DNA from 2 places in the Bradyrhizobium sp. 179 genome. Region 1 is predicted to be linked to the other one. Evidence: riboswitches for the same ligand, from Rfam matches in the RefSeq annotation. Region 1 holds a riboswitch; the other holds the start of a gene.
What was found. Region 1 has a riboswitch for glycine ahead of gcvT (glycine cleavage system aminomethyltransferase GcvT). Riboswitches for the same ligand answer to the same signal wherever they lie in the genome.

Region 2: another riboswitch for glycine. It lies ahead of IVB12_RS32940 (D-amino acid dehydrogenase); the one in region 1 lies ahead of gcvT (glycine cleavage system aminomethyltransferase GcvT).

Annotation. Positions count from the first base shown of each region.
Region 1 is NZ_JADPJR010000028.1:38,790-44,276, forward strand. It holds gene gcvP (aminomethyl-transferring glycine dehydrogenase) at 1-1,264, opposite strand, end outside; gene gcvH (glycine cleavage system protein GcvH) at 1,439-1,807, opposite strand; gene gcvT (glycine cleavage system aminomethyltransferase GcvT) at 1,818-2,966, opposite strand; glycine riboswitch at 3,113-3,203, opposite strand; gene alaS (alanine--tRNA ligase) at 3,439-5,487, shown strand, end outside.
Region 2 is NZ_JADPJR010000143.1:4,537-10,023, forward strand. It holds gene IVB12_RS32930 (acyl-homoserine-lactone synthase) at 72-704, opposite strand; gene IVB12_RS32935 (LuxR family transcriptional regulator) at 802-1,542, opposite strand; gene IVB12_RS32940 (D-amino acid dehydrogenase) at 1,848-3,086, opposite strand; glycine riboswitch at 3,237-3,334, opposite strand; gene ald (alanine dehydrogenase) at 3,628-4,740, shown strand; gene IVB12_RS32950 (ABC transporter substrate-binding protein) at 5,458-5,487, shown strand, end outside.

The DNA.
Region 1 (5,487 bases):
TGCGAAGCGCGGTTTCACTGATGCCGAGATTGATTGTCTCGGCGGTCGCGCGCGCAATGATCTCGGCACGCTTGGCGCCAGCATCGACGCTGAGCGTGTCGAAGAAGGTCTCCGACTGGAGCGCAAAGCCGAGCCTGCGCAGGCCGGTGGCGAGCACGGTCGCGCGGCGATGCACATCTTGCGCGATCTGCGTCAGGCCCTCGGGGCCGTGATAGACCGCGTACATCGAGGCGATCACGGCGAGGAGCACCTGCGCGGTGCAGATGTTGGAAGTCGCCTTCTCGCGGCGGATGTGCTGCTCGCGGGTCTGGAGGGCGAGGCGATAGGCCGGCATCCCGCGCGAATCCACGGAGAGGCCGACGATGCGGCCGGGCAGCGAGCGCTTCAGCGCGTCGCGCACCGCCATATAGGCCGCATGCGGTCCGCCATAGCCCATCGGCACGCCAAAGCGCTGCGCCGAGCCGATCGCGATGTCGGCCCCTAGCTCGCCGGGCGAGGCGAGCAGCGTCAGTGCCAGCAGATCGGCGGCGACGATCGCGAGCGCGCCCTTGGCGCGCAGTGTCGCGATCGCGGGACGCAGGTCCCGCACCGCGCCCGACGAGCCCGGATATTGCAGCAGCGCACCTAGCACGTCACTCTTAGCGAGATCGGTGAGGGGATCGCCGACGATCAGGCTCCAGCCGAGCGGCTCGGCGCGGGTGCGCATCACCGCGAGCGTCTGCGGATGCACGTCCTTGTCGACGAAGAAGGCTTTTGCCTTCACCTGTGAGTGCCGCTCGGCGAGCGCCATGGCTTCGGCCGCCGCGGTCGCCTCGTCGAGCAGCGAGGCGTTGGCAACGTCGAGCCCGGTGAGGTCGCAGATCATGGTCTGGAAATTGAGCAGCGCCTCGAGCCGGCCCTGGCTGATTTCGGGCTGGTAGGGCGTATACGCCGTGTACCAGGCCGGATTCTCCAGGATGTTGCGCTGGATCACCGCGGGCAGGATCGTGCCGGAATAGCCCTGGCCGATCAGCGAGGTGAAGACCTTGTTCTGCCGCGCGAGCTCGCCCATATGCGCGATCGCCTCGGTTTCGCTCAAGGCTTTGCCGAGATCGAGCGGGGCGGCCTGCCGGATCGAGGCCGGCAGCGTCTCCCCCATCAGCGCATCAACGCTTTTGGCGCTGACGGCCTCGAGCATTGCGGTGACGTCGCGCGTCGAGGGGCCAATGTGGCGGCGAACGAAGTTGGCGGCGGTGTCGCCGTTGGATTTGCGGTGCGCGGTCATCATAGGGTCCTCGCTAGGAGTTGCTGTCATCGTCCGTCTTGTGCGCACTTGCGCACAGGGGCGGACGATCCAGTACGCCGTGGCCCCTCGGCTCTAGCCGAAGCGGCTGCGTCGACTGGATGTCCCGCCTTCGCGAGGCATGACAGTGAGTGTGAGGCGGCTACTTGCTTCATCTCACGCCGTATGCGCTTTGTACGCAGCGTCATCCATGAGGCCGCCGAGCTCGTTTCTGTCGGCAATCTTGATCTTGAAGAACCAGGCCGCGCCCTGCGCATCCGTGTTCACCAGCGCGGGCTCGGCCGCGAGTGCGGGATTGGTCTCGAGCACCTCGCCCGTAACGGGCGCGTAGACGTCAGAGGCGGCCTTGACGGATTCCACGACCGCGGCGGCTTCCGCCTTCTTCAGCATGCGGCCGATCTTGGGCAGCTCGACAAACACGACGTCGCCGAGCTGCTGCTGCGCGTAATCGGTGATGCCGACGGTGGCGATGTCGCCCTCGATGGCGAGCCATTCGTGGTCGGAGGTGTACAGCGTCGTGGTCATTGTCGAATCCTCAGCGTTTGTAGGTGTTTTTCACGAAGGGCATGGCGGCGACCTCGACGGCTAGGCGCTGGCTGCGCACCTCGGCGAACAGCTTGGTGCCGAGCGCGCTCTGGCGCGTGGGCACATAGCCCATCGCCACCGGCGCATTCAGGCTCGGGCCGAAGCCGCCCGATGTAACCTTGCCGATCGGCTCGCCCGCCGTCGCATCCGCAAACAGCAGCGCGCCCTCCCGCACCGGCGCGCGTCCCTCAGTGCGCAGGCCGACGCGGCGGCGGGATGCACCCTGGTCGAAATGGGCGAGAATCTTCTCAGCGCCGGGGAAGCCGCCGGCGCGCGTCCCACCGCTGCGGCGGCTCTTCTGCACCGACCATTCCAGCTCGGCTTCGACCGGCGTGGTCGTGGTGTCGATGTCGTGGCCGTAGAGACAGAGCCCGGCCTCCAGCCGCAGGCTGTCGCGGGCCCCGAGCCCGATCGGCATCACGTCCGGGTTTTCGAGCAGCGTCCTGGCGAGCCGCTCGGCATCGCCGGCGGGCACGGAAATCTCGAACCCGTCCTCGCCGGTATAGCCCGAGCGCGAGACGAAACAGGGGAGGCCGGCGACCTCGCGCGGGCCGGCATCCATGAATTTCATGGACGGCGCCTCTGCACACCATTTCGCCAGCGCCGTTTCCGCCTTCGGGCCCTGGAGCGCGATCAGCGCGCGGCCGTCCAGCGGATCGATCACGCAGTCGTCGGAGAGATGCGCGCGCAGATGCGCCTCGTCCGCGTCCTTGCAGGCGGCGTTGACGACCAGGAACAGGTGGTCGCCGAAATTGGCAACCATCAGATCGTCAAGGATGCCGCCATCCGCATTGGTGAACTGGGCGTAGCGCTGCCGTCCCGGTGCAATCGCCAGGATATCCTGCGGCACCAGCCGCTCCAGCGCGCGGGCGGCGTCCTCGACCTTGCCGGATTTCGGCCGGAGCGCGATCTGTCCCATGTGGGAGACGTCGAACAGGCCCGCGGAGGCGCGGGTGTGGAGATGCTCCTTCAGCACGCCCGCGGGGTACTGCACGGGCATGTCATAGCCCGCGAACGGCACCATCTTGCCGCCCAGGGACACATGCAGGGCGTGGAGCGGGGTGTGTCGGAGGGAATCGTGGTCGTCGGGTGCAGGCATTACAGGGGCCCTCGGTGGTTCCCCGGGGACGATTCCCCGGCAGCAACCCATCGAAGCCCCATCTGTCGCTGTGCCTGAGAGTATTATCCCGTCGGCGGACGCTGTCCGGGTCTTAACCCCGTCGGCGCCTCTTTCCAGATGTCGTCAAAGCCACGCGGTCCTTTTGCCTGAGAGTTTCCGGGGCGGTTGCTCCTTCGGCGCCGGCTGCCTAAAGCCGGTCTCTCCCGACGTGGCCGTACGATAGAGATATGTAAAGACCACAGCCTGGCCAAGCCTGTCAACGCGGCCGGCATCGGCTTTCAACCGGGATTGCGCGACCGCGGCAACCTACTGATCTGCTTGCACATCTCCTTGCACAGTTTCTGGACAGCGAAGCTGGCCTTGTCTAAAAGCGCTTTGGCCCGCAGATATCAGCCTTTAGCGTCTGTTTGGATGGCGAGAAGCGGGCCCAAGCATACCCGATTGGATGAACATGAGCGGCGTCAACGAGATCAGGTCGACCTTTTTGAACTTCTTTGCCGAGAACGGCCACGAGATTGTGCCGTCCTCGCCACTCGTGCCGCGCAACGATCCGACCTTGATGTTCACCAATGCCGGCATGGTGCAGTTCAAGAACGTCTTCACCGGCGTCGAGAAGCGGCCCTATCAGCGCGCCACCACCTCGCAGAAATGCGTGCGCGCCGGCGGCAAGCACAACGACCTCGACAATGTCGGCTACACCGCGCGCCATCTCACCTTCTTCGAGATGCTCGGCAACTTCTCGTTCGGCGACTATTTCAAGGAGCGCGCGATCGAGCTCGCCTGGAAACTGATCACCAGCGAGTTCGGGCTGAAGAAGGACAAGCTGCTCGTCACGGTCTACCACACCGACGACGAGGCGGCGGGCCTGTGGAAGAAGATCGCCGACTTCTCCGACGACCGCATCATCCGGATTCCGACTTCGGACAATTTCTGGGCGATGGGCGACACCGGCCCGTGCGGCCCGTGCTCGGAGATCTTCATCGACCGCGGCGAGCACATCTGGGGCGGGCCTCCGGGCTCGCCCGAGGAGGACGGCGACCGCTTCCTCGAATTCTGGAATCTCGTCTTCATGCAGTACGAGCAGGTGACGAAGGAGGAGCGCGTGGGCTTGCCGCGTCCCTCGATCGACACCGGCATGGGCCTGGAGCGCATGGCCTGCATTCTCCAGGGCGTCGAGAGCGTGTTCGAGACCGACCTGTTCCGCAATTTGATCGACGCGGCGGCGTCCGCACTCGGCAGCGGGCCGAACGAGCAGACCGTCGCCTCGTTCCGGGTCATCGCCGACCATCTGCGCTCCTCGGCCTTCCTCATCTCCGACGGCGTGCTGCCCTCGAACGAGGGCCGCGGCTATGTGCTGCGCCGGATCATGCGCCGCGCGATGCGCCATGCCCAGCTTTTGGGCGCGAAAGAACCGCTAATGCATCGCCTGGTCTGGGCGCTGGTGCGCGAGATGGGCCAGGCCCTTCCGGAACTGGTCCGCGCAGAGAAGCTGATCGAGGAGACGCTGCGGCTGGAAGAGACCCGCTTCCGCAAGACGCTGTCGCGCGGACTTGCCATCCTCGATGAGAAGAGCGCGTCCTTGAAGAAGGGCGACATGTTCGACGGCGACGTCGCCTTCACGCTGTACGATACCTACGGCTTCCCGCTGGACCTGACGCAGGACGCGCTGAAGTCGCGCGGTATCGGCGTCGACCAGGCGGCGTTCTCTGATGCGATGGAGCGTCAGAAGGCCAAGGCGCGCGAGTCCTGGAAGGGTTCTGGCGAGGCGGCTTCCGAAGCGATCTGGTTCCCGCTGCGTGAGAAGCTGGGTGCGACCGAATTCCTCGGCTACGAGACCGAGAGCGCCGAAGGCGTGGTTTCCGCGCTGGTCAAGGACGGCAAGGAGGCGGGCAGCCTCAAGGCCGGCGAGACCGGCGCGATCGTGCTGAACCAGACACCGTTCTATGCGGAATCCGGCGGCCAGGTCGGCGACACCGGCGTGCTGCTCGGCGAGGGCGGCATCAAGGTCCGCATCACCGACACGCAGAAGAAGCTCGGCGATCTCTTCGTCCATATCGGCACGGTCGAGAGCGGCGAAGTGAAGCTCGGCACCGCGCTCCAGCTCGAGGTCGATCATTCGCGTCGTGCGTCGATCCGCGCCCACCACTCGGCGACGCACCTCCTCCACGAGGCGCTGCGCCAGGTGCTCGGCGACCACATCGCTCAGCGCGGCTCGATGGTCGCGCCCGACCGGCTGCGCTTCGACTTCGTGCATCCGAAGCCGATCACGGCGGAGGAACTCGCCCGCGTCGAGGACATCGCCAACGACGTGGTGCTGGAGAACGACGAGGTCACCACGCGTATCATGGGCGTCGATGAAGCCCGTGAGGCGGGGGCGCGCGCCCTGTTCGGCGAGAAATATGGCGACGAGGTCCGCGTCGTCTCGATGGGCAGGACCGCACGCGAGCGCGGCGCCAACACGCTCGGCTGGTCGGTCGAGCTCTGCGGCGGCACGCATGTG
Region 2 (5,487 bases), on a different contig from region 1:
CGTAAGCCTTAAATAGATAGGCTTTTCGCGCCAATTTGCAGCGATTCCTCGATTGTACTTACTTCCAGATCCTAGGCGGCCGCCCGGATGACTGGAGCCCAGAGCACCGGCCCTGAGATGTGCCCTGCTTTGCGGATGCGATTCAACGCATCCGGCGAGACCTCCAGGTACCCGGCAACAGCCGTGGTGTTTCCCAAAGAACGGGCCTTCCCGATCGGACGGAGAGGCCAGCCCGCGCGCCGGAGAATGCGCTCCATCCGGGCGTCGGTGACAGTGACGATTTCGGTCAGGCGAATGGAAAGGCCAAACTCGACCATGCCCGCAAAAAGCTCGTACGTGGCGGCAGCAAGTCCGCCACTCGCCTTTGACGCATCTGGACAAAGATCGAGCGCAAACCGGCTGCTCTCCCAGATCTGGCCGTCTTTTGGCGCCGCGACCCCCTCTAGGAGAGCTGGAAAAATGTCCCTGAGCATGTTTGGACCGGTTGACGGCAACAGTCGAACGCAACCTTGAATCCGCCCATCGCTCGAGCGATACAGTAGATGCACCGGCCGGAGGACGTCAAACTCGTCTAGCTCTATGTCACCGCTAATCTGGACGTCCCAATTCAGGCGCTCCTTGAAAAGGCGATAGCGCAACCGATGCATCTCGGCGAGCTCATTGATGAATTCACCATAGTGGTCTGGCGTGACGAGCAGCATCATTTGCTGTCCCCCTGCTTTTGGTAGACAGATCAAAGCAGGCAGCTGAAGCAAACGCATCCTGTGCAGATGCACAGGCTGCTAACGGCCAGGCAGCCAACTATTTTAGAGATTTTGCCTCAGCTAGGCGCGCGACTGCTTGACAAATCGTGCGAGCACCGAGCTTCGCTCGAGCATTATCCAGATGAAACGCGGCCGTTCGTCGAGAGATTCCTAGGATCCTTCCGATCTCCCAGGCAGACTTGCCGCGAGAGGACCATTCCAGACATTCAAGCTCGCGAGGCGACAACTGTGCTCCATCGATTGGGGTTTCATCTCGGAGCTTTCGGCGAACATGCGCATGAAAGAACATCGCCGTTAGCTGCAGGACTCGAGCGTTTGAGGTCACACAGCGATCGAATAGAATATTTCGCCGCTCGCAGGCGAAGGTTAAAGCAGCTTCAGGACGGTGACGATCGTAAATTGGAACGGTAAACCCGAACCGAATTCCGAACTTGGAAGCTTCCTCGAGCAGCTCCTGTTGTGCCGGAGAAATATTGGGTAACGACAGCCCTCGACCCCATTGAAAGGGCTCTGGGTTTTGCAAAGCCCGCACGATCACAGGATCAACCTGCTGATAGTGACTGCGCACGTAGTGTGCGACCCAATTGGCAGGGTAAGTTGAGATCACCAGTGGCTTCTTGCTTGTCCGAGATGGCAATGCGAGGTATGCGAAGCAAGACAGGTCCAGCGCTGTCGCAATCGTGGCCATTGCTTCCGAGAAGGAGGCCGGATCCTCAGCGTGTGATAGACGATCAATGAATCCTTGGAAGGCGCGATCGTGCTCCTCTATGGTTGTCATCGGGTATGCGATAATTGACGCAGCCTTCCCTGAACCGATCCTCCGCGCTTTTGAGCTAGCAGCAAGACGGCACGAGGGCTCGCCAGTTCTCGCCGCAGAAACCTCCGTCATCTAGCGCGGGTGGTCCAGCCATCAGGTCAGTCCTTTCACGCAGCATCGATCAGGATCAGCAAGTTTGAAATGCCGTCAACGTGCGCTGCGGCTTCGGGCCGACCGCACAAAGAGGCGAACCCCCGCGAGCGTATGCTCACAGCTTTGATGTGGCTGTGAGCATGGCTTCGCCGGAGCTACCACCCCGTTACCAGTCAGGCCGCCGATCGCTCACTTCTCGTGCTATCATCCATCGCATCGGCAATCATCTCTGCTGTAAGTGGCGACAACGTCCAGCCGAGATGACCATGGCCCGTATTGTAGAAGATGTTCGGTTTCTTGCCCCTGCCAACCCTTGGCATCATGCTGGGCATCATGGGGCGCAAGCCGGCCCACGGCACCACCTGGGCAGTGGAGATAGCAGGGAATAATCGCTCCACCCACTGCACCAGAGGCCTAATTCGGTCGGCGCGAATGTCGCGATTCTCGCCGTTGAATTCTGCCGTCCCAGCCACACGGAAGCGATTCTCTCCCAGTCGACTGGTTACAATCTTGGTTGCCTCGTCGAGGAGGCTCACACGTGGCGCGGCCTTTTGGCTTGCTTCGTCCGCTAGGTCCACGGTGATGGAATATCCCTTGACCGGATAGATGTTAACGCGGTCCCCAAGCATTGAAGCAATCTGGCGGCTGCCAATTCCGGCACAAATCACAGCTCTTTGGCTCTTTAGCTCATTCGTGAGGGGCCCTTCTTGCCACCGCACGAGCACGCCTTCTGAATCGGCTCGCACTTCGCATATCTCGGTCCCAAAAACGAACCGCACCCCTTTTCGTTCACAAGCCGCAGCGAGTCCGCGGGTGAACTTGTGAATGTCGCCAGTTGAGTCCGATGGAGTGAAGAATCCTCCATAATGCTGACCTTGCAGCGCGGGTTCTATCTCGCGCATCTCCGACGGGGTCACCGGACGGCGATCCAATCCACCCTCGACCAGCAGCTCATTCACTCGCGAAGCCGCATCGAAGTCACTCTTGTTGGAATAAATGTGCAAGATGCCTCGCCGCTCCAGGTCGAAAGCGATGCCTTCCTGATTGGCAATGTCGAACAGATGCCGGCGAGCGGCGATCGCGAGTCTAGTCGTCTCGATCGTGTTGCGACGATAGTGGCGAATCTGGCCGATGAACTCCGCCAACCAAGTATATTTGTGAATACTTGGACTAGGGTTCAGCAACAATGGTGCGTCACTGCGCAGCATCCATCTGAGACCTTTGACGATGGTCCCCAGGTTATTCCAGACCTCGGCATTGCTCGCCGACAATTGACCTCCATTGGCAAACGAGGTCTCCATCGCAGGATAACGCTGACGGTCAAAGACCGTGACCGAGTGGCCGCGGACGGCCAGCGCATAAGCGGTTGTAACGCCGGTGATACCGGATCCGATGATAGTGATCGTGCTCATCATGTGCTCCAAGACAAACGGGAATGAACGGCGAAACGGCTTTCACCATTGCGTCGCCCCAAATCTGTCCGTGCACCTGAGAGCTTGCCCGCTATCCTGAGAAGCGGTCCCCTTCGGTGGGTACCAATCGGCACCTCTCTCCAGATTGTCCTTTTGCGTGCGGTCCTGGGCCTGAGAGTTTCCTTGGGGAGTTGCTCCGTCGGCGGCGATGGGCCTGCCGGCTCACCGCACTCTCCCGCACACCGTCATCAGACATGACAATCCTCTCAAGCGTGCTGCGACATGTCAAGTCGCCAGGTATCCTCAACTTCAACAAAGCTGAAGCACGCGATGGTGAACGTCATCGTGTCGGAAACGAAGATGCGCGATTAACACCGAAGAAATTAGCGGAGCGTTTTTATGTCCAGCATGCTCGCGACCGCGGCTGCGCTTGAATCCTGCGCGACAACAAAGAAATCAATGGATTCCTGCGCTATTTGTCGATGTGCGGTGCAGTTTGCACTGGGAAGTCCCTGTTAGAAAGCTCAGAAGGAGAGTCCAGATGAAGGTCGGCGTTCCCAAGGAAATAAAAGCGCACGAATACCGCGTCGGTCTTACGCCCGCCGCCGTACGCGAGTATGTGGCGGCGAGCCATAGCGTAGTCGTTGAGTCCAATGCTGGAGCTGGGATTGGCGCTGCAGACGACGATTATCGCAAGGCTGGCGCAACAATCCTGGACTCCGCTCGAGAGGTATTTGCATCGAGCGAGATGATCATAAAGGTCAAGGAGCCCCAGCCTTCCGAGTGGGCTCAGCTGCGAGACAACCAGATTCTCTTCACTTATCTGCATCTGGCAGCAGACCCAGAGCAGGCTAAGGGCCTTATGAAGTCTGGCTGCACCGCAATTGCTTACGAGACCGTGACTGACGCGCACGGCAGTCTTCCGCTGCTTGCGCCTATGAGCGAGGTCGCGGGCAGGCTCGCGATCGAGGCGGCCGGGGCAGCCCTGAAGCGCCATGCGGGCGGGCGAGGGCTCTTGATCGGAGGCGTTCCAGGTGTTCAGCCGGCCCGTGTCGTCGTGATCGGAGGCGGCGTTGTCGGCACGCATGCGGGACGCATGGCGGCGGGCTTGGGTGCCGAGGTCACAATTCTCGACCGCTCGATACGGCGGCTTCGCGAATTGGATGAGTTATTCGAAGGACGCGTTCGCACCAGGTTTTCAACAATAGCTGCTGTTGAGGACGAAGTGTTCGCGGCGGACGTGGTCATCGGGGCGGTGCTCGTTCCTGGCGCGAGCGCCCCCAAGCTTGTCAGCCGAGGCATGTTGAGGTCGATGCGCAAAGGCTCTGTGGTGGTCGATGTGGCAATCGATCAGGGCGGATGCTTCGAGACCTCGCGTCCGACGACGTATGCTGATCCAACTTACGAAGTAGACGGCGTCATTCACTATTGTGTTTCCAACATGCCTGGAGCTGTTCCGCTCACCTCAAGCCAAGCGCTGAATAATGCCACGCTGCCCTTTGGGTTGGCTCTTGCCAACAAGGGATTTGCAGCCGTGCTCGAAAATCCGCATCTGCGCGCAGGCCTGAATGTTTATAGGGGGCGGCTGACTTACAAAGCCGTGGCCGAGAGTCTCGGCCTGCCATTCTCACCGATCGAACAGGCTGCAGCCTGATCCCAGAGGTCCCACATGGGACGTTTCCTCCCTGACTTGGTGGGGCCACTCCTTTGGAGTGGCCCCTTTTTTGAGACTCCAAAGCTCCGCCAATGAAGCCTGCGTCCCTCGGCATTGGTGAGATCAACTCGTGTGGTGCGACGGACGAATGGACAAATAGTGGTCGGCATTCGTGAGCTGCCCGGATTGACTGCTCGAGAACTCACGTTTCGTGGTGCCATCAGGTTGCTGGCTCCCGCCGCGTGTCCAGTCACCGAGAAGCAGCGCGATCGGGCGTTTACGGCACACCGATCCAAACGGATGCGCTAGCATGCGTCGGAGGCGCGCCGGCTCAGGGCGATGTGGAACGCCTCGACCTGCCGATCGACCGCGCGCTCCGACTTCGTGGAGCGATTGCGCTGCACAGAATCGATGGACTGTCCTCATTCAAACAGCTGCTTCCTGCCGGTGCAGATTTCCTGCTGAAGCTGTCAATGTCGCGAACTTTGATAGTCGGCCGGTCATCTCAACGACGGGCGCTAACCAGCGCCATTTGGAGCCAATCGTCGCGATGCAGAAAGCCGCCGTATTTGGCGTAAATAGAGAGATATCTTCCGACCTTCCGGGTAAATCGCTGAAAAACTGCAGCCGGGCTTTATAACAATAATAGCGGCCGGGACCTGCAGCGCCAGCTTGGTCATAAGCGCCAACGAGCACGGCTGAAAGAGGGCGAGCGGAATGGCTATATCTCGACGTGACGCACTTAGG